DNA from 3 places in the Cryobacterium lyxosi genome. Region 3 is predicted to be linked to each of the others. Evidence: riboswitches for the same ligand, from Rfam matches in the RefSeq annotation. Region 3 holds a riboswitch; each other region holds the start of a gene.
What was found. Region 3 has a riboswitch for thiamine pyrophosphate ahead of E3T27_RS14685 (3-oxoacyl-ACP reductase). Riboswitches for the same ligand answer to the same signal wherever they lie in the genome.

Region 1 (7,406 bases), on a different contig from region 3:
ACCGCAGCGCCTACTCCCCCCGTTCTGTCCGCCAACGGCGCAAGCGCCATCGCCGTCCTCGCTGCGACGACCAGCGACGCATCTGGCACGATCTCCACGGGCACGGCCTCAACCAGCACGGCCACAACCAGCACGGCTACAACCAGCACGGCGATTCCCGAGCCCCTCGCGGTCGCGGGAACCACTCAGGCGCTCCCCATGGCATCCATTGCCAAAGTCGTGACCGCCCTGGTCGTTCTTGATGAAAAACCGATCGTGACGGGCGAGAGCGGCCCGGTTGTGACGCTCACAGCCGCCGACTTTCAGAGCTATCTCGATTACGACAAGGCCGGTGCCCGCTCAGTAACTGTGTTCGCTGACGAACAGTGGACCGAGCTCGAATTGTTGCAGGGCTTACTGCTCGGATCGAGCAACAACCACGCCGACAGTTTGGCCCGCTGGGCGTTCGGGTCGGTCGACGCCTACGTGGTCGCCGCCAACGCCTGGCTGGCGCACAACGGGCTAGCGGATACCGCCGTCGTGGATGCGACCGGGCTGCACGACGCCAGCGCCGGCACCGCCACCGACCTGGCCCGCCTGGCCGGCCTCGCCGCAATCGACCCGATCATTTCGGCAATGCTGGAGAGTCCCGCATCCGCTTTGGCAAACCGCCGTGGTGTGCAGAACACCACGTCGTACCTGCCCGAGGAAGGCATCACGGGCATTTCACGCAGCTACACGGATGCAGCCGGCGTCTGTTTTCTGTTCACCGCCGAGATCAGTGACGGTGCCTCGAGCTTCACGTTCTCGGGTGCTTACATCGGCGAACCTTCTTACGATGCGCTCACTGCGGATCTGACCGCGCTCATGGCGAGCGCGCGCACTGGAGTTGGCCCGTTACCGGTGCTGGCCGCCGGTGACGCATACGCGACGTTCGAATCCGCATGGGGTGATGACGCCTCGGCCGTGGTCGGCGTCTCGCGCACGCGCTATGCCTGGCAGGCCGCCAGCCCGGAGGCCGCAACGGTCACGCTCAAGGATTTCACCACGGCCCGCACCGGTGCGAACATCGGCCAGGTACAGCTCAGCGTCGCCGGGGAGAAACTCTCGGCGGCCTTGAAACTCGACCAGGCCATCAACGACCCTGGAGTCGGCTGGCGGCTGCTCCATCCGGTCATGATGATCTCGGCATTGCTCGACCAGTAACTAGATCGGATCGACCTCGGCGTCAACCGGATCGCTTTCGCCCTGGTCGAAGGCGTAGCGCACGCGGAGTTGCCCGCTCACGTCTCGTTGATCGACCTCGTCGTACCAGAACACCGATTCCAGTCCGGCGACGGCGGCCACCATGCTGATGCGTGCCTCGTGTTTGCCGCGCACGAGGGCCCGGGAATCGATCTGACCCTCGAGCGGGCCATCGATGAACTCGGCGACGTACAGGGTGGGGGTTGCGCTGTCAGTATTGCTCATGGCAAACAATCTAGTCCTCTGCGGCCGGAGCTGCCCGCCCGTAATCGAACGGTCGCGCGAGGTTCAGGCCCCTCCTGTTTGAGATAGGTCGCCCACTCCTGCTGCCACTGGTCCCAGTGAGTGCGAAATGCTTCTCCGTCGCGATCGAGCGCACGTTGTTTACGCAGAGCGTCGTCGGCCGCGAGCCAGACCCGCACGTGACTGAGCGGTTCGTGTGCGGCCGCGAGAGTTCCGCAGCCCTCCACGATCAAGGGGCGGGCCGCGTCGAGCAGATTCCACTCCGCCGCCTGACTCGCAGTCCAGTCGTAGCGCTGCCACGCCGCCGGCAGACCTCGGTGTCGTGGCTGGAGAACGTAACGGTGCAGGTGACAGACGGCCGCGTCGAGGCCATCCCAGCCGGGATAGATGTCGTCCATCCGCACCAGTTGAGGGGTGTGCGGGCCAGGCCAGTGCCTTCTCAATGCGTCCGCGAGGGTGCTCTTCCCCGCACCGCTAGGACCGTCGATGAGCACCACGGGGTTCGAGCCGGCAGCGGCCACGGCCTGCAGTAACGGCGCCAGCAAGACCATATCGTCGTGTACGGCCTCTCTGCTATCGGTATCAGGCAAGAATGAAGCTCCAGGTTTCAGCCCACACCGCAACGCCAATGGCGATACCGGCAATGGCGAATCCGATGCCGACCAGGACCGCGTCGGCCGCTCGGACCCGCGACGGTCGTGCCCAGGTGCGGGGCTCGTCGCTGCCGAATCCGCGCGCCTCCATGGCCGTGGCGAGTTTACTGCCCCGACGCACCGAAATGACGAGCAGGGAAAAGGCCGGGCCGAAGAACCGGCGAGCGGCGCCGCGCGGCCCACCGCCATCGCCGACCCCGCGGGCCCGACGGGCAAGCGTGAGCGAGTGCCAGTCTTCGATGAACATACCTACGAGTCGCAGACCAGCCAAACCGCCGAGCACAAACCGCGCGGGCAGCCGCAGCACCTGGGCGAGGCCATCGGCGAGGTCTGTCGGATCCGTCGTGGCGAGTAGCACGATACCGGGCAGACCGATGGCGAGCACCCGCAGCCCGATGGCCAGGCCGAGCTGGGCTGAGCCTTCGGTCACCGAGATGAATCCGAACTGCCACAGCAGCGCGCCGGAGTCTTCGCCATAGAGCACCGTCGTGATGGCAGCCATCGGGGCCGCAATCCAGACCGGTGCCGTTCGCAGCCAAAATTGTCGGGCGCTCAGGCCGCACCAGAGCAAAAGTCCGGCCTCGAGCAGCAGGGCGACTCCGGCCGAGACCCAGTCGATCGAGAGCAGCAGCGCACAGCTCACGATCAGGGCAACTGCGAGCTTGGCGACCGGGTTGAGTCGGGCGACGACGCTCGGGCGGATCGTCGGGGTCAGCAGACTCATGGCGCTCCCGTCCCGAGCCGGATCGGGTCAGGCATACCAATCCGGTATTCCTCGTCCGCGAGAGCGTTGACGAACTGGGCGTCGTGGGTGACCGCGACGAGCGCGATGCCCTCATCGAGCAGCTCGGCCAGAAGGGTCACGAGTTCCTGCCAGGTACGAGAATCCTGCCCGAAGGTCGGCTCATCGAGCACGAGCAGGCGGGGACGGGTCGCGAGAACGGTGGCGACGGACATCCGCCTCTTCTCGCCACCCGACAGGGTGAACGGGTTGGCGTCGGCGAGATGGTCGAGTCGCAGCCGGTGCATCAGCTCGTCGACGCGGCTGGTCTGTTCGGCCTGGCTGAGCCCGAGGGCGCGCGGGCCGATCTGCAGGTCGGCCCGCACCGTCGCGGCCAGGAATTGGTGTTCCGGGTCTTGAAAGACGGTTCCAATGCGGGTCAGCAGCTGCTGGGAACGCCAGCGGTGCGGCTCGGAAACGATACCGGCCGCAAACGTGTCACTTGCCTGCAGCGTTCCCCCGGCCGGCTTCAGCAGTCCGGCCAGCGTGAGGGCGAGGGTAGATTTTCCGGCGCCGTTGGGGCCGGTCACAACGGTGGCGGTGCCGGCCCGCAGGTTGAGGGTGATGCCAGCGGCGACAACGGATGCCGCACGCCGTCCAAACGGAACGCGACCCAACGCGAGCCCCTCGGCCCGCAGCAGGGTCTGCACCGAAGTGATTGGAGAGCGCGCCGGAAACCGGGGGGGCAGGGCTGGCACCCAGACGCCGGCCTGCGCCAATCGCTCACCTTGCCTTGACAGGATTTCGCGGGTGGGGCCGTCGGCCAGCACGCCGCCGGCCGGGTCGAGCACGATGACGCGGTCGACGACGTCCTGCCAGACCTCGACCCGATGCTCGATGACCACAAAGGTGGCCCCGGAATGATCGAGGGAGCGCACAACGGCGTCGCGCACCTCGATGACACCAGTGGGGTCGAGGTTCGCGGTCGGTTCGTCGAGCAGCAACAGCCCCGGCCGCATAGCGAGCACGCCCGCCAGAGCCAGGCGTTGCTTCTGCCCGCCGCTCAGGCTCGAGGTGGGGTGGTCGAGGGGCAGGTCCAGGCCGACTTCGGCAAGAGCCTGCCGCACCCGCGGCCAGATCTCGGCGCGCGGGACGGCGAGGTTCTCGCAGCCGAATGCGACATCATCTCCGACCCTGGCCAGCACGACCTGGGAGTCCGGATCCTGCAGCACGAGTCCGACCCGCCCGCGCGCCTCGGCCGCGCGGCGACCGTCGATGAGCAGGCTGCCGGTCTCGTCGCCGTCTTCGGCATCGCCGAGCACTCCGGCCAACGCGTGCATGAGGGTACTCTTGCCTGCACCGCTGGCACCGAGCAGCAAAACCCGCTCGCCGGGCGTGACCTGCAGGTCAAGCCCGGACACCGCCTGATTGTGGCGCCCGGCGTGGCGCCAGCCCCAGTCGCGGGCTCGAATCTGTACGGCGCGGATCTGCGCGCCGTGACCGGCCGGGAACGGCGGGGTGTCCAACATCCGCTAGCTGATCGCGGCGGAGGGTGCTCGCGACCCTTCCCGACCGGCAGCAAACCGGCTCAGCGCACCGGTGCGGGCCAGGCCGCGCACGGCCAGCCAGGACAGCAGGCCGGCCAGCACGGTGCCCGACACGACAGCGGATACGAAATAGACGACCCTGTAGCCGAAATCCAATGCCGCATAGCTCGTGAAGGTCGTGTCGAGCAGACCTACTGCCACGCCGGCGCCCGCGCCAGCGAGAAGGGCGACACCGAGTCGCCAGTTGCTATAGAGGAACAGCGCGAGGATGATTTCGGCGCCCAGGCCTTCGACGACGCCCCAGATGAGCGTGGAGAAGCCCCACTGGGTGCCGATCAGCATCGACACGACAGCGGCGACGACCTCGGTGTACACGGCTGCGCCGGGCTTTCGGATGATGAGACCGCCGAGCACTCCGGCGAACAGCCAGCCACCGGCGAGGAGACCCTCGAGGCCGGGCGTGAACGCGAGGATCGCACTGAGCGGGGACCAGGCCAGGCCCCAGGCCCAGAAGATGACGCCGCTCGCAACGCCGATGACACTCGCGACGACGATGTCGACCACGCGCCAGCGAAAGTTGCGGGGCTTCTTCGCCCTCGAAGCCTGGCGAGTGGACTGACGGAGTGAAGACGTTGTAGCGTGCACTGTTCGTGCCCTTTCCGTAGGTGAATACAGGGCACGGGATCGAGAAGCCTCCCTGCGCTGGCATGATCCAGATCAGGTTCGACGGTCGAAGCTTGGTCAGCTTCCTCTCAGCCCGGTGTACCGGACTCCCGTGATACCGCCAATTCTAGCGCCCCGCCTAGACTTGCGGCATGGGAATCACGACATGAGTATCAGCATCCTGCTCGTGTTGGCGGCGCTGTATCTCCTGCTGATGCGTCGGTTCCTGATGCGGCGTCGGCGTATCGCCCAGGGATTGCCGGTGAGCGGCCCGTGGCACTTTCCGTCCTGGCTGCGGCCCAGGGTGCCTCGGTGGGCGCGCCGTCGGTTCGCGCGCCGGCCGCGCCGGCCCCGCCGTATCCGTTCTGCTCGTCGCCCCCGCCGCGCGCGCCCGGGCCCAAATGGGGGAACCGGGCTGAGTTTATAGACTGGGCCAGCGGCCCGGGCCCCGCCTAGAGAGCAAAGCTACTTCTTGAGGGCTCGGATTATTCGGGCCAGGGCGCGCCCGGCGACCAGAAGGAATGGCACACCGACGGCGAGCAGGGCGATGACGTTCGGCTCAAACCGAGCGGTGCCGCCCGACTTGACATAGGCACCGATCGGCAGCGATACGCCACCGCCGCCCCCACCGGATCCGACAGCACCGCCTTCGCCGGCATCACCGCCACCGAAACCGTAATAGCTGAGCGCCACCGGTATGAGGGTGACGCCGTCAATTTGCACGGGATCACCGTAAGCCGATTTCACACCGGCGGAACGGAAGGTTTCTGCGAGTTTTTCCGGGAGGCTGGTCATTCCAACAGGGTAGCCGACTCGTGCCTTATGGGCGAGGCTTGAAGAAGGAGGCCGAACGCACTGTTCCCGCCCCGAATCGCTCGGTCACGGAATCGACTGCCAGCTCGGCCCCGCGCCAGTCCTCGTCGGGATCCCATAAGCCAACCGATCCCGACGCTGGACCGAGCTGCTCGGCCCGCACCCCGATCAGTCGCACCCGAATACCCGACGCGGCCAGCAGGTCGAAGGCAGCGACTGCTTCCTCATAGATTCGCCGGCCGACATTGCTCGGTTCAGCGAGGGTGCGCGACCGGGTAACGGTACTGAAGTCTGTGTAGCGCAGCTTGAGTGCCACGCGCCGTGCCACGAGATCGCTGCGCCGCAGCCGTGCCGCTACAAGGTCGCACTGCCGCAGCAACTCACTGTGCAGTCGGTCGATATCGGTCACGTCGTGTTCAAAGGTCACCTCGTGGCCGACGCTCTTCTCTTCCCGCTCGACCGTTACCGAGCGTGGGTCACGCCCCCAGGACAGCTCGAACAGCTTCACACCGGAGGCCTCCCCCAGTGTTTTTTTCAGCACGTCCAAGGGCGTGCGGGCAATATCGCCGATGAGTTTCAGGCCGAGGCGCGTCAGCATCTGCTCAGTAGCGGACCCCACGCCCCAGAGTGCGGTCACGGGCAGCGGATGCAGAAACTCCACCGTCTTGTCGGCCGGCACGACGAGCAGACCGTTGGGTTTGGCCAGGCCGGAGGCAAGTTTGGCGACGAACTTGGTCGACGCCGCGCCGACGGAGCAGACGAGGCCGGTTTCGGCGAACACGCGGGCGCGAATGAGTTCGCCGATCACAGCCGGTGAACCGAACAAATTAGTCGCGCCGGCAACGTCAAGAAACGCTTCGTCGATGCCCAGCCGTTCCACCAGTGGCGTGACGTCGTCGAAGATACTCATCACTCGGGTGGAAAAGTCTCGATACTGTCCCATGTGCGGCTCGAGTACGATCGCGTTCGGGCACTGGCGCAACGCGAGCGACATGGGCATGGCCGAGTTCACACCGTATTTTCGAGCGATGTAGTTGGCCGCCGTGACGACCGAACGGCCGCCGCGGTGGCCGACGATCACCGGCAGATGCGCGAATTCAGGGTGAGAGAGCAACTCGACCGAAACAAAGAACGCGTCCAGATCAACGTGCAGCACCGTCGCCGAACGGTCGTCGACGTCGTCCGCCGAAATCTGCCGCCCGCTGCCATCCTGTCTGCCCACCGAAAAACCCTAACCCGATCCGGCTCATATGCACTACTGACAGAGGGAAAATACAATTCCACGGCATAACTCCTGCAAATCACTGCGGGAAGATGTCGGGACCGCGTCTTTTCGCGGGAGCCGTGAATCACGTCACGCAATCTGCAGGAGTTATGCGACGGGACGACACGTTTTATCGGGCAGCTAGCCGAGCGTCGTGCCGAAAACCAGCCCGAGCAGGTAGGTGACCGCGGCCGCGCCCAGGCCGATCACGAGTTGTCGCAGCGCACGCTTCAGCGGCGGACCGCCAGAGAGCAGGCCGACGACTGCGCCGGTGGCCA
Region 2 (7,406 bases), on a different contig from region 3:
CACACACTGATTTACCGCCACCGGCACGGGCACAACTGGAGGCGCCGATGCGGAGCTGGATAGGGACGCGGGCTGAAAGCCATAGGCCAAGACTCTAGTGCAGTCTTGCACGGCCATCCCCCGATGGGCGCAGCGAGACCTTACGGTTCGATCACGTGCTCCGACTCTCCCACGGGGAAACCTTCACGCGCTCAGCGGATTCAACCAGGCCGGCGTACACACCGACCCCGTGGTCGTCGACGCTGTACATTTTCTGGTCTTTTTCTAAAAGTCTCAGTCCTGTTACATTCCTAGAGTAAATCTGGACAGCAATTAGTTCATCCGTTGTATGTATGGAATACGCAGAATCACCGGCAACGATGCCGAGGAGCACTGCGTCAGGGACTCAGGCAATTCATGAAAAAGTCACATGCTTTCGCCGTCGCACTCGTGGCCATGGCAGTATTCGTCGTGTCCGGCTGTTCAGCGAACGGCGATAAGGCAGCCTCGGAATCGACCACGATCACGGTGGCCTCCCCAAAGTTCGCTCTACGTCTTCGTGTCGCGTGTTCTCGGCGGATCCTCGGCCATGGCCGGTGCCGTCACGCTCTGACCCCTCCAGCGCAAGGAGCACCACGTGCACGACAATTCCACCCTCATTCGCGCCCGCATCCGTCGTTTCGTCAGCGAGCGGGTCACCCCGTCGCTGTACCGGGTTTCGTCACCGTTGACCATCAGCGCGTGGGAAGTGCCCGACGAACCCGTGCCGTTTTCTGAGGCGCAAGGCCAGGATTTCACCCCGTTCAGCATCGGCCAGCATTGGGGCAAGCCCTGGGGCACGACGTGGTTCCACATCACAGGTATGGTTCCCTCCGACTGGTCTCGGTTTCACGACCTCCACACGCGCACGGAAGTCATCGTGGACCTCGGTTTTCTGTCTGGCCAGGCCGGGTTCCAGGCGGAAGGTCTGGTCTTCACCGCGCAGGGGCACATCGTGAAAGCGGTGGAGCCGTTCAATAACTATGTGCCGCTGATCGCCCAGCCGGGAGAGCAGGTTGATATCTACATTGAAGCCGCGTCCAACCCCGACGTGGGAAGTGACTGGGGCTTTCAGCCGACACTCGTGGGTGACAAGGCTACGGCGGGTATCGAACCGATCTACCGCCTGCGCCGCATGGACGTTGCTTTGCTCGACACCCAAGTGTGGAAACTGGACCAAGACGTGTGGACACTGTTTGGACTCATGGAACAGCTGAGCCCTGACCTACCGCGTACCGCTGAGATTCTTCGGGCGCTGGAAAAAATGACCGACCAAATGGACCCCGAGGATGTGAGCGGCACGGCATCCCTCGGCCGCGCTTTACTGGCGCCCCTTCTGGCGCAACCCGCCTACGCCAGCGCCCACCGAGTCATCGCTGTCGGGCACGCCCACATCGACTCGGCCTGGCTCTGGCCGGTGCGTGAAACCATTCGCAAGTGTGCGCGCACGTTTTCAAACGTGTTGCACCTGATGGATGAAGACCCCGACTTCATCTTCGCCTGTTCGTCGGCGCAACAGTATTCATGGATGAAGCAGCACTATCCGGAACTGTTTGAACGCATCCGGACGCGCGCACTCGAGGGCCGCTTCGTTCCGGTGGGCGGTATGTGGGTCGAATCCGACACCAACATGCCCAGCGGGGAATCGCTGGCTCGGCAGCTGCTCGTGGGCAAGGCTTTCTTCATGCAGGATTTCGGCATCGAACCCCTCGAAATCTGGCTGCCGGACTCGTTTGGATACACGGCGGCATTCCCACAAATCGTGACCGCGGCGGGATCGAAATACTTCCTCACCCAAAAAATCAGTTGGAACGAAACCAACACCATGCCTCACCACACCTTCGCTTGGGAGGGAATTGACGGCACCCAGGTCTTCACCCACTTTCCACCGGTGGATACCTATAACTCGCTGTTATCGGGGGAAGAATTGGCCCGGGCTCAACGCCAATACTCCGAGAAGGGTGCGTCAAACGTGTCGCTGGTACCGTTCGGTTTTGGAGACGGTGGCGGTGGGCCCAATCGGGAGATGCTCGCAGCGGCGGAGCGTACGCGTTCGCTCGAGGGTTCACCGACCGTGCGTATGGCCAGCCCGCGGGCGTTCTTCGAGGAGGCGGAGGCCACGTATGCCAACCCGCCCGTGTGGTCGGGGGAGCTCTACCTGGAATTTCACCGTGGTACCTACACATCGCAGTCCAGGACCAAATCCGGAAACCGTCGCAGCGAGCACCTGCTTCGGGAGGCCGAGCTCTGGGCATCAACGGCGTACTTTTATATGGGCGCTGACTATCCCTACGAACGACTGGCTGCTGCCTGGCAGACCGTGTTGCTCAATCAATTTCACGATATTCTGCCCGGAAGCTCTATCGCGTGGGTGCATCAGGTTGCCGAAGCGGCCTACGAGACCGTGCGAATCGATCTCGAAGACCTGATCGCGACATCCGTGGCGGCGCTCACCTCCTCGGCGCAAACGGATGCGACGCCGGTGAGCTTCAATGCGTCACCGTTCCCGGTAGCGGGAGTGCCTGCCCTGTCTGCTGCGCCGCGGATACCAACCGGAGCCGTGCGCCTTCATCAGGCCGATGGGGCGTTCGTGCTCGAGAACGACGTCGTGCGGGCATCCATCGATGCACGTGGGCTCCTCATTTCCTTGGTAGACCGCGTGAGCGGAAGAGAAGCCGTGCCCGCGGGGCAAGCGGGCAATGTGCTCCAACTTTTTCGGGATACCCCGACGCAGTGGGACGCGTGGGACATCGACGAGCACTACGACCGAAACGGCGTGGAACTTCTGGAAGCAGAAGAAGTCAAGGTGCTCGTGCAGAGTGCAGGGCTGGTCACGGTGCGCGTGACGCGGCGCTTCGGGGGGTCATCCGTTCAGCAGGATCTGACCGTACTCGGTGACCAGCCGAGCCTGGACATCGTGACGACGGTTGACTGGCATGAGCGTCAAAAATTGTTGAAGTTGGCTTTTCCGCTCGACGTGCACGCTGACCGCGCTGCGTCTGAAATACAGTTTGGCCACATTTATCGGCCGACCCACGTCAACACGTCCTGGGATGCTGCTCGCTTCGAGACCTGCGCACACCGGTGGGTTTTCGTCGGGGAGCCGGGCTTCGGGATTGCGATTGCCAACGACTCAACCTATGGGCATGACATCAGCCGCACTACTCGAGTCGGGGGAGGGACGACCACGACTGTGCGGGAGTCACTGCTGCGTGCGCCGACGTTCCCTGACCCAACTGCGGATCAAGGAGTGCACACGCTTCGCACCTCGATAAGTCTGACGCCAGACGTACTCGGAGCTGCGGCGCAGGGCTACCGGATCAACCTGCCGCTGCGCGATGTGGTCGGCGCGGCCGTAGCGCCCGTAGTCGTGAGCGAGTGCCCATCGATCGTGGTCGAAGCCGTAAAACTGGCCGAAGATCGTTCCGGTGACCTTATCGTGCGACTGTACGAGGCGAGCGGTTCGCGCTCCACGGGCACTGTCAGCTTCGGCTTCACTGTCTCAGAAATCGTCGAGACCGATCTGCTCGAACGCACTGTCGCCCCTGTAGCAGTGCAGTCGACAACCGATGCTGGTGGTCGATTGGTGCTGCGCGCTTTCCAGATCATCACCCTGCGAGTTGCCCGTTCTGCCGCAGAGGGCGAGGGGAGCCTGCGCCACCATTCGTAGGCAGGCTCCCATCGTTGGCGTGACTATCTGCGAAATACTTTGTGCAGCCAGTCGTTGAGCGGTCGCAGAGCCGGCGGCGCATAGGCGTGCTCCAGGGTGACCGCGTGCGCGGTTGTGCGCTGAATGCGCGCGCGTATAGGGTGATCCTTGACACGGGGTGCCGCACATAGTGTGCGTGCTGAGATCAATACCCGTCGAACCTGTCTAGTTAGTACTAGCGAAGGAATGTCACGGATGACTGATCAAACCTCCCAGCTCGCGCTGCGGCAAACGCCTCGAATTCTCAGTATCGCCGGAACCGATCCGACCGGCGGCGCCGGGATTCAAGCCGACCTGAAGAGCATTGCGGCCAACGGCGGCTACGGCATGGCGGTCATCAGTGCTCTGGTCGCGCAGAATACGCGCGGGGTGCGCTCGGTGCACACCCCGCCGGTGGCTTTTCTGCGCGCACAATTGAACGCCGTGAGCGACGATGTAACCATCGATGCCGTCAAGATCGGCATGCTCGCGCAACTCGACGTCATTACCGAGGTGCGCTCCTGGCTCATGGAGTGTCGACCGCCCGTGGTGGTGCTCGACCCGGTGATGGTGGCAACGAGTGGCGACCGGCTACTTGACCGCTCAGCCGAGCAAGCGCTGCGCGACCTGATCCCTCAGGTCGATCTCGTCACGCCCAACGTTCCCGAGCTGGCTGTTCTGCTCGGGGAGCACCCGGCGGCCACCTGGGCGGAGGCCCTGGAGCAGGGCGGAAGGTTGTCTGCTCGCACCGGTGTCACCGTGCTGGTCAAGGGCGGCCATCTCAACGAAACCAGCTGCCCGGATGCCCTGGTCAACACCCAGGGGTTACTGTCGCACAGCGTGGTCGAGGTCGCGTTGCCACGTATCCGCACCAGGAACACGCACGGCACCGGATGCTCGCTCTCCTCGGCCATGGCCACGGTGCAGGCGAGAACCGGTGACTGGGCGCAGTCCCTCGTCGAGGTCAAAGACTGGCTCCAGGACGCCCTGGCCCACGCCGACGACCTCGAGGTCGGCCAGGGAAATGGCCCGATTCACCACTTTCATCAGCTGTTCGCCCGTGCAACAGCAGTATCCACTCTGACTGCAGGCGTGCGATGAACGCGGTACGGTCGGTGGGACTAGCCGAGTGGCGGGAGGCTGGCGAGCAGACGCTGAGCGGCATCCGTCGGGTCGTCGGCGTCGGTGATCGCGCGCACCACCACTACCCGGGTGGCGCCGGCGTCGACGACTTGGGCGATGTTGCCGAGGTCGATGCCGCCGATGGCGAACCAGGGGCGCAGGCTGCCGACGGTGGCGCTCTGCGCGGCCGCATAGCGCAGCAGGTCGGTTCCGACCGCTGCGCGGCCGGGTTTCGTTGGCGTAGCCCAGACCGGACCGACACAAAAATAGTCGAGGTTCTCGGCGGTGACGGCGGCATCCACCTGCTCGATGGTGTGGGTGGACAGGCCGATCCGCGCAGCCGTGCCGAGCAGTGTGCGGGCGGCAGGCAGCGGCAGGTCAGTCTGGCCGACATGAAAAACCGGTGCGCCGGAGAGGCCGGCGATATCCGCTCGGTCGTTGACCGCCCAGAGCCGGGCGTGACGGTCGGCGACCGTGTGCAGAACCTCGAGATAGTGAAGTTCCTCGGCCGCGTCGATGTTCTTATCGCGCAGTTGGATGATGTCGACCCCGCCGGCGAAGGCGGCATCCACGAAGTCGGCGAAATCGCCGCGATCTTTTCTGGCATCGGTGCAGAGATACAGCCGGGCGGTGATGGGGTCCATGCGACCAACCCTAAGGGGCGCTGCCGTGGCATCGGTGCACACCATGAGTGAGCGGGAAGCGCAGCGAACAGTTGATGTTGCCGTCATTGGCGGCGGCGTCATCGGGCTCGGCATCGCCTGGACGCTGGCGCATTCCGGCCGTAGCGTGGTCGTCATCGACCCCGACCCGGCCGGCGGTGCCACCTTCGCTGCAGCCGGAATGCTCGCCGCGGTGAGCGAACTGCACTATCGGGAAGAGGCATTGCTTGATCTCATGCTCGCGTCCTCGAAGTTGTATCCCGACTTCATCGACTCGCTCGGAACCGATAGCGACGCTACCGGATACCAGCGAACGACAACGCTGAACGTGGGCGCGGACGCGGCCGACCGGCAAGCCCTCGCCGACCTGCGTGCTGTGCAGGTGGCCAATGGATTGGGTGTCGAGCCCCTCACCGTGCGCGAAGCGCGGGTGCTTGAACCGCTGCTGAGCCCCCAGGTCTCCGGCGCTTTTTTGGTGGAACAAGATCACCAGGTCGACCCGCGACGGCTCACCGAGCGCATCCAGCTCGCGCTCGCCGCCCTCGCGCCCAACGGCCAGGACGCCGTGATTCGGGTGCGTGCGCGTGGATTACTGCACGCCGATGCAACGGATGCCTCCTCGCGCGTTACCGGCGTCGCCCTGGCTGACGGCAGCTCGATCCAAGCCGATGAGGTGGTCGTGGCCAATGGACTCTGGGCGGGCGGGTTGGACGGGCTCCCCGAGCACCTGCGCCTGCCGCTTCGCCCGGTGTACGGGGACGTACTTCGATTGCGGGTGCCCGAGCACCTTCGGCCGCTGCTCACCTGCACGGTGCGCGGGTTGGTGCACGGGGTGCCGGTCTACCTGGTTCCGCGCACCGACGGAACGCTCGTGATCGGAGCCACCCAGCGCGAAGACGGCTCGGGCGTGGTCTCGGCCGGCGGCGTATACCAGCTGTTGCGTGATGCACAGGCCCTGGTGCCGGCGGTCAGCGAGCTGGAGCTGATCGAAACGACCGCTCGGGCCCGTCCGGGAACGCCGGACAATGCACCGTTCCTCGGCCGTGTCGGGTGTTTAAACGGTGACATCGCCGGCCTCATCATTGCCACCGGATTCTTTCGTCACGGTGTACTGCTCACCCCGGTCGCAGCCCAGTACTGCCTGCAGCTCATCGAGGGCATTGCAGACGATCGGTGGCGAAATTTTCGGCCCGATCGATTCTCGGCGAGCCGAGAGCCCGCATCCGCTTCACTGAAAGGAGGCCTATCGTGACCGTGATCATCTCCGTCAATGGCCAGAAACGAACCGTATCCGGCGGCACCGTGACCGACCTCGTAGCCGAGATCACCGGGCGACGCATCGAAACGGGCGGCCATGCAGCCGACGGCGGCCGCCTCGGAGTAGCCGTGGCGCGCAACGCCGCGGTCGTTCCCCGCAGCCTGTGGTCGACTACCGGGCTGACGGCGGGCGATGAGATTGAAATTGTTTCTGCAGTCCAGGGAGGTTGACCGTGCAGACCGCACACTTCACGAACACTGACAGCCTGGTGATTGACGGCGTGGCGCTGACCTCCCGCCTGATCATGGGCACCGGGGGAGCACCGAGTCTCGATGGCCTCGGTGAAGCACTGCGAGCGTCGGGAACCGAACTCACCACGGTCGCCATGCGGCGGCACAGCGCAGCGACCACCGGTTCACTCTTCGAACTGCTGGTCGAGAATTCCATCCGGGTGCTGCCGAACACCGCCGGCTGTTTCACCGCGCGCGATGCGGTACTGACCGCCGAGCTGGCTCGGGAAGCCCTAGAAACCGACTGGATCAAGCTCGAGGTCATCGCCGACGAGCAGACCCTGCTGCCCGATGCGGTCGAACTGGTGGAGGCCACCGAACAGCTCGTTGCGCGGGGCTTCAAGGTGTTCGCGTACACCAATGACGAC
Region 3 (7,406 bases):
TCGACATCCTCGACATCGGTCCGGTTCCGCAGACCGTCGGCGAAAACTGCGGTGAAGGGTGGGGTTACTCGGGTATCTTCGCGAAGGTCAACGGTGGCGGGTTCTTGACCGACTATTACCCCGAGGCCTACAAGGCCATCTGGGATTTCAGTGGCCAAAACTGCACATCGCGTCACGTTCCCGGGGTGAAGTACACCGGCATCGCGCACCCCGGACTCTTCGGCACGGCCCCCTCACACGATCTGCTAGCGAGCTGGAACCGTCGCGAGCAGGCGCTGATCGACACCGACCCGCACCGTGTTCCCGCACTCGCACTGCCACCCACGGTCCGTGGAACGCTCGCAGGCACGGCAAGCGGAGACGTGGCCGACCGCATCGCCAGAGTGGGTGCGCGCACCGTTCCCCCCCGAGAGCACGGCGGCAACATGGACATCAAGAACCTCTCGCGGGGCAGCAGGATCTTCTACCCGGTCTTCGTCGACGGTGCGCTGCTCTCGGGTGGTGACCTGCACTTCAGCCAGGGCGACGGCGAGATCAATTTTTGTGGTGCCATCGAAATGGGTGGCTACATCGATATGCGCGTCGACCTCATCAAGGGAGGAATGGAGAAGTACGGCATCCACAGGAACCCAGTCTTCATGCCGGGGCGCGTCGCGCCGCTGTACTCTGAGTGGCTGACATTCGTGGGGATCTCGGTCGATCACCGTGACAACACAAACCTGTACATGGACGCCACCGAGGCCTACCGCAACGCCTGTCTGAACGCGATCGAATACCTGACCAAGTGGGGTTACACCGGAGAGCAGGCGTACCTGATCCTCGGCACGTCCCCCATCGAGGGTCGCATCGGCGGCGTTGTCGACATCCCGAATGCGGCTTGTTCGGTGTTCCTTCCGACCGAGATCTTCGATTTCGATGTGCGTCCGAACGGTGACGGACCGATCTACACTGACCGAGGACAAGTGGCCGTCGCCTCCTCCTGAGCGAATCGACGCGAGGCCGATCCAGCACAACACCGGATGGATCGGCGCCGTACCATCCGCTCGATGTGATCGCGGCCCTCTCAGAGGGTCGTGATCACGTCGAAATCTGCCACGGTGGCCCGCGCCAAGTGCACCTTCTGCTGAAGATGGCCGCTCCTCAACTCGACGGCTCCCCGTGGACCGTCGTAACCGACCCCCTCCGATACCGCGGTCAGGCAGTACACGTCGAGGCACTGCGCGGCACGAATCAGGCTCGCCAAAACGGTGATGCCCTCGTAGCAGGACTCAGCTTGGTTGTTTAGCGGAGGCGCATCCGCTCCAAAGTTGTCGGTGTACTCGCCGACGAGATCGAGCGAGCCTGCCGTTGACAGCGAGCGAAAATAGCCAGCGGAGACGTACATCTCGTCGATCGCACCGGGGCCGGACGCGATCAGCATGTTCTCCTCCATGAGCGGTGAAAAGCGGATGACGCGGTGCTGCATGTGTTCGCGTGCGAAGGCGCGATTGAAAGCAACGGCATCTTGCCCGACCAGGAACATGAGCACACCGTCTGCTCCGGAACGGATGAGCCGCCTGACCAGGGGTGCGAAGTCCTCCGTGCCCAATTGAACGAACTGCGAGCCGACCACCTGCAAGCCCAGCGCCCTCGCGTAGCTCATCGCCGCGGTCGCCGAACGACGCGGCCACACATAGTCATCACCCACGATGAACCAGCTGCGCACTCCGAGCTGATCGCGCAGCCAGGACAGGGCGGGCGCGATCTGCATCGGGGGAGTCTCTCCCGAGCAGAAGACTCCGGGATGACGCTCCCCGCCCTCGTACAAGGAGGTGTAGACGTACGGGATACGGCCCGCCATAACCGGAACGAGATGACTTCTCACGGATGAGATGTGCCAGCCCGTCAGCGCTTGGATACGCCCACGATCGATCAGCTTCGCCACGGTCTGGGCGATCTCGGGGGGCGGCGCCCCCGCATCGATGGTCTCGATCTCCACTCGACGGCCGAGCAGCCCCGTCTTGTTCAGCTTGGAAACGCACAATTCGGCTATGGCCTCGCACGACGGCCCGAATATTCCAGCCGGCCCTTGCAGAGGAACGGCCAACCCGATTCGTATCGTGTCATCGAGGACCGGAGCGCTGTGTCGGTGTCGGCGCTTATACTTTGCCAAGAGAACACCCTTGTTCGCGTGCAAATGAATAACTTCGACTAGGTCTTGAGTAAAAAGTATCCTATTGAACGGTGTTCGTTCCGGTTGGAAAGGAAGAAAGTGCAAGCGTCACCCTCCGACGGCGCGACTCTACCCGTGGACGGACCGAACATCCAGCTTGTTTCTCAAGCAAACCAGCTGTTTACGGGGCACATTGAACGTCGACTTCGAGGACACGGGATTAGCCTCGACCAGTGGCGCGTGCTGTCATATCTCTTCGACCACACGGCTTCGCCGATGGCCGAATTGGCGGCGGCGACGAATATCACGGGGCCAACGCTGACGCGAGTGGTCGATCAACTTATCGAGATGGCGCTCTGCTATCGCAACGTCGACTCCGCGGATCGCCGCCGAGTACTGGCTTATCTCTCCAAGCGGGGACGCTCCGTCGTACGAGAGCTGCTTCCTCTGATCCATGAGGCGGAGGCCGAGGTGACCTCCCATCTGTCACCGAAGGAGAACCGAGAGCTCATCCGCCTGCTGGCGCACCTCGTCGGGGGCACCGCCCAGAACCGCCCAACTATTTAGGGATGCCCTCTCACTAGCTTCCGCCATCCCAAACTTTCGCCGCAAAATCACAGCGGGACTGAACAAGGGCGAGGCCCGAAAGACGTAGCCCAGGCTATGTTCTTCGACCGCTTCGGAGAGATCCGCGACCGGTCCTTCGAGGAAAAGCACTGTCGACAAAGTCGACCAGCGCGGCAGTTGATGAGTTCAGGCTTGGGACGCGAATTTGCCGGTACCGGCGGTTGCGTATACTCGGTCCCAGCGACACGGGGTGCCGACTGGATGACGGTCGGCTGAGATGACACCCGTTGAACCTGATCTAGTTCGAACTAGCGAAGGGATGTCACGGAGAATTTCGTGTACCAGAGTGGTGCCGAATCTCGTCCTTTCGCCTTACCTAAGGTGAAGAAAATCATGCAAATAGCAGAACAGATTGTCCTGGTCACCGGCGGTGCACGCGGCTTGGGTACAAGCATCGTGCACGCTTTCGCGGCTCAGGGCGCCCGGGTGGTCATTAACTATCGCAACAGCGCCGCAGCGGCGGAGACCCTGGCTGCCAGCTACGGCCCTGAACACGCTTTTGCTGTGCGGGCCGACGTCACCGACCGAGCCCAGGTCGCGGCAATATTCACGCAGGCTCAGGCACATTTCGGGGCCCCCGTGACGACGGTGGTCAATAACGCGTTGGCCGATTTCCAATTCAACGGCGATGCCCGCTCCGGCGCTGCCGACATCAGTTGGGACGAGTTTGAGGCGCAGTTCTCTGGCAGTGTCCGCGGTGCCCTGAACACGACCCAGCAGGCGCTGGCCGGCATGCGCGAGGCCGGGTTTGGCCGCATTATCAACATCGGCACGAACCTATTCCAAAACCCGGTGGTGCCGTACCACGACTACACGGCCTCCAAGGCCGCACTGCTCTCGTTGACCCGCACCCTTGCCTCAGACCTTGGCCCGCACAACATCGCGGTGAACATGGTCTCCGGGGGGCTGTTGCGCACCACGGATGCCAGCGCAGCCACCCCCGAGGACGTGTTCGACTTCATTGCCGCGTCCACCCCGCTGCGCAGGGTGACAACCCCCGACGAATTTGCCGATGCGGTACTTTTTTTTGCTTCCCCCTGGGCGCGGTCGGTCACCGGGCAGAACCTGGTGGTCGACGGCGGCCTGGTGATGAACTAGGGGCGCGCCGCTCATGTCAGCTCCGCGCCAGCTTCACTTCAATGCATTCCTCATGGGTTGTGGCCACCACGGTGCCGCTTGGCGGCGGCCGCAGTCGCCCGCCGACCAGTTGGGAGACATCAGTTTCTATGAACGGCTCGCCCAAAGCGCTGAACGTGGGTTCTTTGACGCCGTGTTCTTCGCCGACGGGCATGCCGTCGGTGATGTGAGTACCGGCCCGCGGTGGTTTCTTGAGCCGTTGACCGCGATGGCCGCGATGGCGCGGGCGACGAGCCGCATCGGGCTGGTCAGCACCGTCTCGGCATCCTTTTACACGCCCTTCCACGCGGCGCGCATGCTTGCATCGTTGGATCACATCAGTAAGGGGCGCATCGGCTGGAACGTGGTAACCTCCATGTTTGACGCCGAAGCCCGCAACCATGGGATGGACGTGCTGCCCTCCCATGATCAGCGCTACAGCCGGGCAGCGGAGTTCATCGAGGTGGCACTGAAATTGTGGGATTCGTGGGAGGACGATGCTTTGGTCCTGGACCGCGGAGGTGTTTATGCTGACCCGACCCGGGTGCGAGCGATCGGCCACTCCGGCGAACACTTCCGGGTGGACGGTCCGCTGACGGTGCCGCGCCCGCCGCAAGGTCGACCGGTATTGTTCCAGGCTGGCGCTTCCGACCCTGGCCGGGCGCTGGCCGCCCGTTATGCCGAAGGAATCTATGCGGTGGCCTATGACCTCGCCAGCGCGCAGGAGTATTACCAAGATGTGAAGAGGCGCATTACCGAAGCCGGCCGCGATCCGGATGCGGTGTTGATCATGCCCGGACTCGTCACTTATGTCGGGTCCACACAAGCGCAGGCGCAGGCGAAGCAGGCGGAGGTCGACGCCCTCCTACCGACCGAGCAGTCGCTCGCGCAGCTGAGAACGTTCGTGCAACAGGATTGCAGTAACTGGGACTTGGATGCGCCGGTGCCGCCGCTGCCGCCGCTGGCAGGCTTCACCGGGCCTCAGGGCCGGTATGCGACCATCCTACGAATTATCCAGGCTGAGCAGCCCACGGTCAGGCAGTTACTGGGCCGGCTTGCCGCCGGCGGTGGGCATTGCACCATGGTCGGAACGCCGGAGCAGATCGCCGACCAAATCGAGTTGTGGTTTCATTCCGGTGCCGCAGACGGCTTCAATGTCATGCCGCCGCTGCTGCCGGAATCCTTGGACGAGTTCGTGGACCGGGTGATCCCTGTGTTGCAACGGCGCGGTCTGTTCCGCACCCGCTACACCGCCGATACCTTGCGTGGGCATCTGGGGCTACAACGCCCCACGGTCGGCGCTGACGCTTAGGGTGCACTGGACGAGCGGGTTTCCTCGTGCAGGGTCGCCAGGAGTGTGCGTTCGTATCCGGCGAACTCTGCTGAGGTGGTCATCGACAGCGCGCGCGGCCGTGGCAGGTCGATGGTCAGGTTCAGCCGCACGGATGCCGGCCGCGCACTGAGAACGACCACCCGGTCGGCGAGGTAGATGGCCTCACGGATGTCGTGGGTGATCAGCACCGCAGTCCAGGCGTTTTGGGACCACACCCCCTGCAACCAGGACTGCATGTCCGTGCGGGTGAGGGAGTCCAGAGCCCCGAAGGGTTCGTCCAGCAGCAGGACATCTCTGCCCTGCACCACGGTGCGCAGCAAGGCCGCGCGCTGGCGCATGCCCCCGGAGAGTTCGAAAGGATGTGCATCTTCAAAACCAGACAGGCCGAAGGCTGGAAAGAGACTGGCCGCCCGTGCTCGGGCGATCTTCTTTGTTTCCCCCGCAACCTCGAGGCCGAGGGATGTGTTCTCCAGAATGCTGCGCCAGGGGAACAACAAATCTTTCTGCGGCATATAGGCGAAGTGTTCATGTTGACCGGTGACGACATCCCCGTCGACGAGGATCTCGCCGGAACTGGCCGTCTCCAGGCCGGCCATGATGTTGAACATGGTGCTCTTGCCGCATCCGCTCGGACCGATCACGGCAACGAATTCACCCGGCTGCGCCGAGAAGGCGACGTCGTCGAGGACCGACCGTACCTGCCCGTGGCCGAGCGGAAACGACTTGCATATTCCGCGCAATTCGATCTTCGGGGGCGTTGCCTCAACCATGCCGGCTCCTGCGTTCCTTCGAGTGCCAAGGGATGATCGCCCGTTCGGCGACATAGGTCAACAGAAACAGGCACACGCTCACGAACGCGGTCACCGCAACGGCCGCCAACACAAGATCGGTGCGAAACGAGTTCTTCATCATCGCCATATAAATGCCCAGGCCTCGCTCGGCGCCGACATACTCGGCAAAAATGGCACCGGTGACGGCGTAGGCGATTCCGATTCGGAGGGCTGTGAAGAACGAGGGAAGCGCCGACGGAAGACGCACGTACACGAACTGCTTCCACCGGTTGGCCCCCATGCTGCGCAGCAGATTGATCGCGTCTCGATCGGTGCGGTTGAAACCGTCAATCAGTCCGACCGTGACCGGAAAGAATGTCACCAGGGCGATGACGATGACTTTGGGCAGCATTCCGAACCCGAACCAGATAACCATCAGCGGCGCGATCGCGATGATGGGTATGGCTTGGGATGCCACCAGCAGTGGTACCAGCGCTCGCCGTAGCCCGGGCGAAAAATCGATCAGGATCGCCAGCGTCCAAGCGACGGTCAGGGAGACGGCGAAGCCGAGAAACGTTTCTTGCAGGGTAGGGAGCGTATTCTCCCAGATCGCGGTGCGGGCCTCCCAGCCCTGCTGAAGAATGCGCTGCGGGGAGGGCAAAATCGCCGGTTGCACTCCACCGACCGTTACCGCCACCTGCCAGGTGATCACGAGCGCGGCGAGGATCGCGGCAGGAGGCGCGAGCGCCGAGAGTACCCTCGTGCGGGGCGCTGGAGCCGGCTTCACGGTGATGCTATTTTTCACTAAGGTAGCGCTCGGTGAACAATGTCGACGTGTCCAGCGATGCCGTGAGCGGTTTGCCGTCTTCGTCGGCCAAGAGGCCGGCACCGTAGAGGAAATCGGCCAGCTCCTGCCAAGTGTCTGCCGACTGAGTGCCCACCTTACCGTTGGCATCTTTGAGGTAGGAAGCGCTCAGTTTTTTCTGGCTTTGGTAAACGAGTTCCGTGTTTTCGAAGGCGCCGGGATTGGCATCGATCAAAATCTTCGCCGCGGCATCTGGATTATCGGCCGCGAACTGGTAGCCCTGTTGCAGGGCCTGAACGAACTGAGCAGTGGCGGTGGGGTGCTTGGCTGTCCAGGCCCGGTTTGCCTCGACGATCACCGAGTATTGGTCCGGTACGCCATAATCCTGCAGAGCAAAGAACTTCATCGGGGTGCCACGAAGAGCGGCATCGATACCCTCCCAGGTGGTGAATGCCGAGGTGAAGTCAACTTTGCCGGCATAGAGGGCCTCATAGGCGGAGGTGCCCAGCGTGATTTTCTTGAACTCGCCCGTTCCACCATCGTTCTTGATCACGTCCGAAGCCTCGGTGGGAAAAGTTGTGCTGGGATCTGCCATGCCGAGGG

Region 1: linked by a shared signal. The riboswitch ahead of E3T27_RS01025 (ECF transporter S component) and the one ahead of E3T27_RS14685 (3-oxoacyl-ACP reductase) in region 3 are both predicted to bind thiamine pyrophosphate.
Region 2: linked by a shared signal. The riboswitch ahead of thiD (bifunctional hydroxymethylpyrimidine kinase/phosphomethylpyrimidine kinase) and the one ahead of E3T27_RS14685 (3-oxoacyl-ACP reductase) in region 3 are both predicted to bind thiamine pyrophosphate.

The regions. Positions count from the first base shown of each region.
Region 1 covers NZ_SOGT01000002.1:9,633-17,038, reverse strand. The annotation lists gene E3T27_RS01050 (D-alanyl-D-alanine carboxypeptidase family protein) at 1-1,185, shown strand, start outside; gene E3T27_RS01045 (hypothetical protein) at 1,186-1,449, opposite strand; gene E3T27_RS01040 (AAA family ATPase) at 1,446-2,057, opposite strand; gene E3T27_RS01035 (energy-coupling factor transporter transmembrane component T family protein) at 2,050-2,844, opposite strand; gene E3T27_RS01030 (ABC transporter ATP-binding protein) at 2,841-4,370, opposite strand; gene E3T27_RS01025 (ECF transporter S component) at 4,374-5,033, opposite strand; TPP riboswitch at 5,065-5,175, opposite strand; gene E3T27_RS01020 (hypothetical protein) at 5,517-5,846, opposite strand; gene dinB (DNA polymerase IV) at 5,872-7,086, opposite strand; gene E3T27_RS01010 (VIT1/CCC1 transporter family protein) at 7,270-7,406, opposite strand, start outside.
Region 2 covers NZ_SOGT01000008.1:223,331-230,736, reverse strand. The annotation lists gene E3T27_RS07295 (alpha-mannosidase) at 617-3,688, shown strand; TPP riboswitch at 3,832-3,931, shown strand; partial or broken gene thiD (bifunctional hydroxymethylpyrimidine kinase/phosphomethylpyrimidine kinase) at 3,914-4,759, shown strand; gene thiE (thiamine phosphate synthase) at 4,828-5,472, opposite strand; gene thiO (glycine oxidase ThiO) at 5,516-6,742, shown strand; gene thiS (sulfur carrier protein ThiS) at 6,745-6,978, shown strand; gene E3T27_RS07270 (thiazole synthase) at 7,053-7,406, shown strand, end outside.
Region 3 covers NZ_SOGT01000015.1:251,564-258,969, forward strand. The annotation lists gene fmdA (formamidase) at 1-983, shown strand, start outside; gene E3T27_RS14675 (substrate-binding domain-containing protein) at 1,064-2,152, opposite strand; gene E3T27_RS16660 (MarR family winged helix-turn-helix transcriptional regulator) at 2,288-2,719, shown strand; partial or broken gene E3T27_RS17405 (Tn3 family transposase) at 2,757-2,881, shown strand; TPP riboswitch at 2,956-3,056, shown strand; gene E3T27_RS14685 (3-oxoacyl-ACP reductase) at 3,113-3,877, shown strand; gene E3T27_RS14690 (LLM class flavin-dependent oxidoreductase) at 3,891-5,207, shown strand; gene E3T27_RS14695 (ABC transporter ATP-binding protein) at 5,204-5,998, opposite strand; gene E3T27_RS14700 (ABC transporter permease) at 5,991-6,803, opposite strand; gene E3T27_RS17080 (ABC transporter substrate-binding protein) at 6,793-7,406, opposite strand, start outside.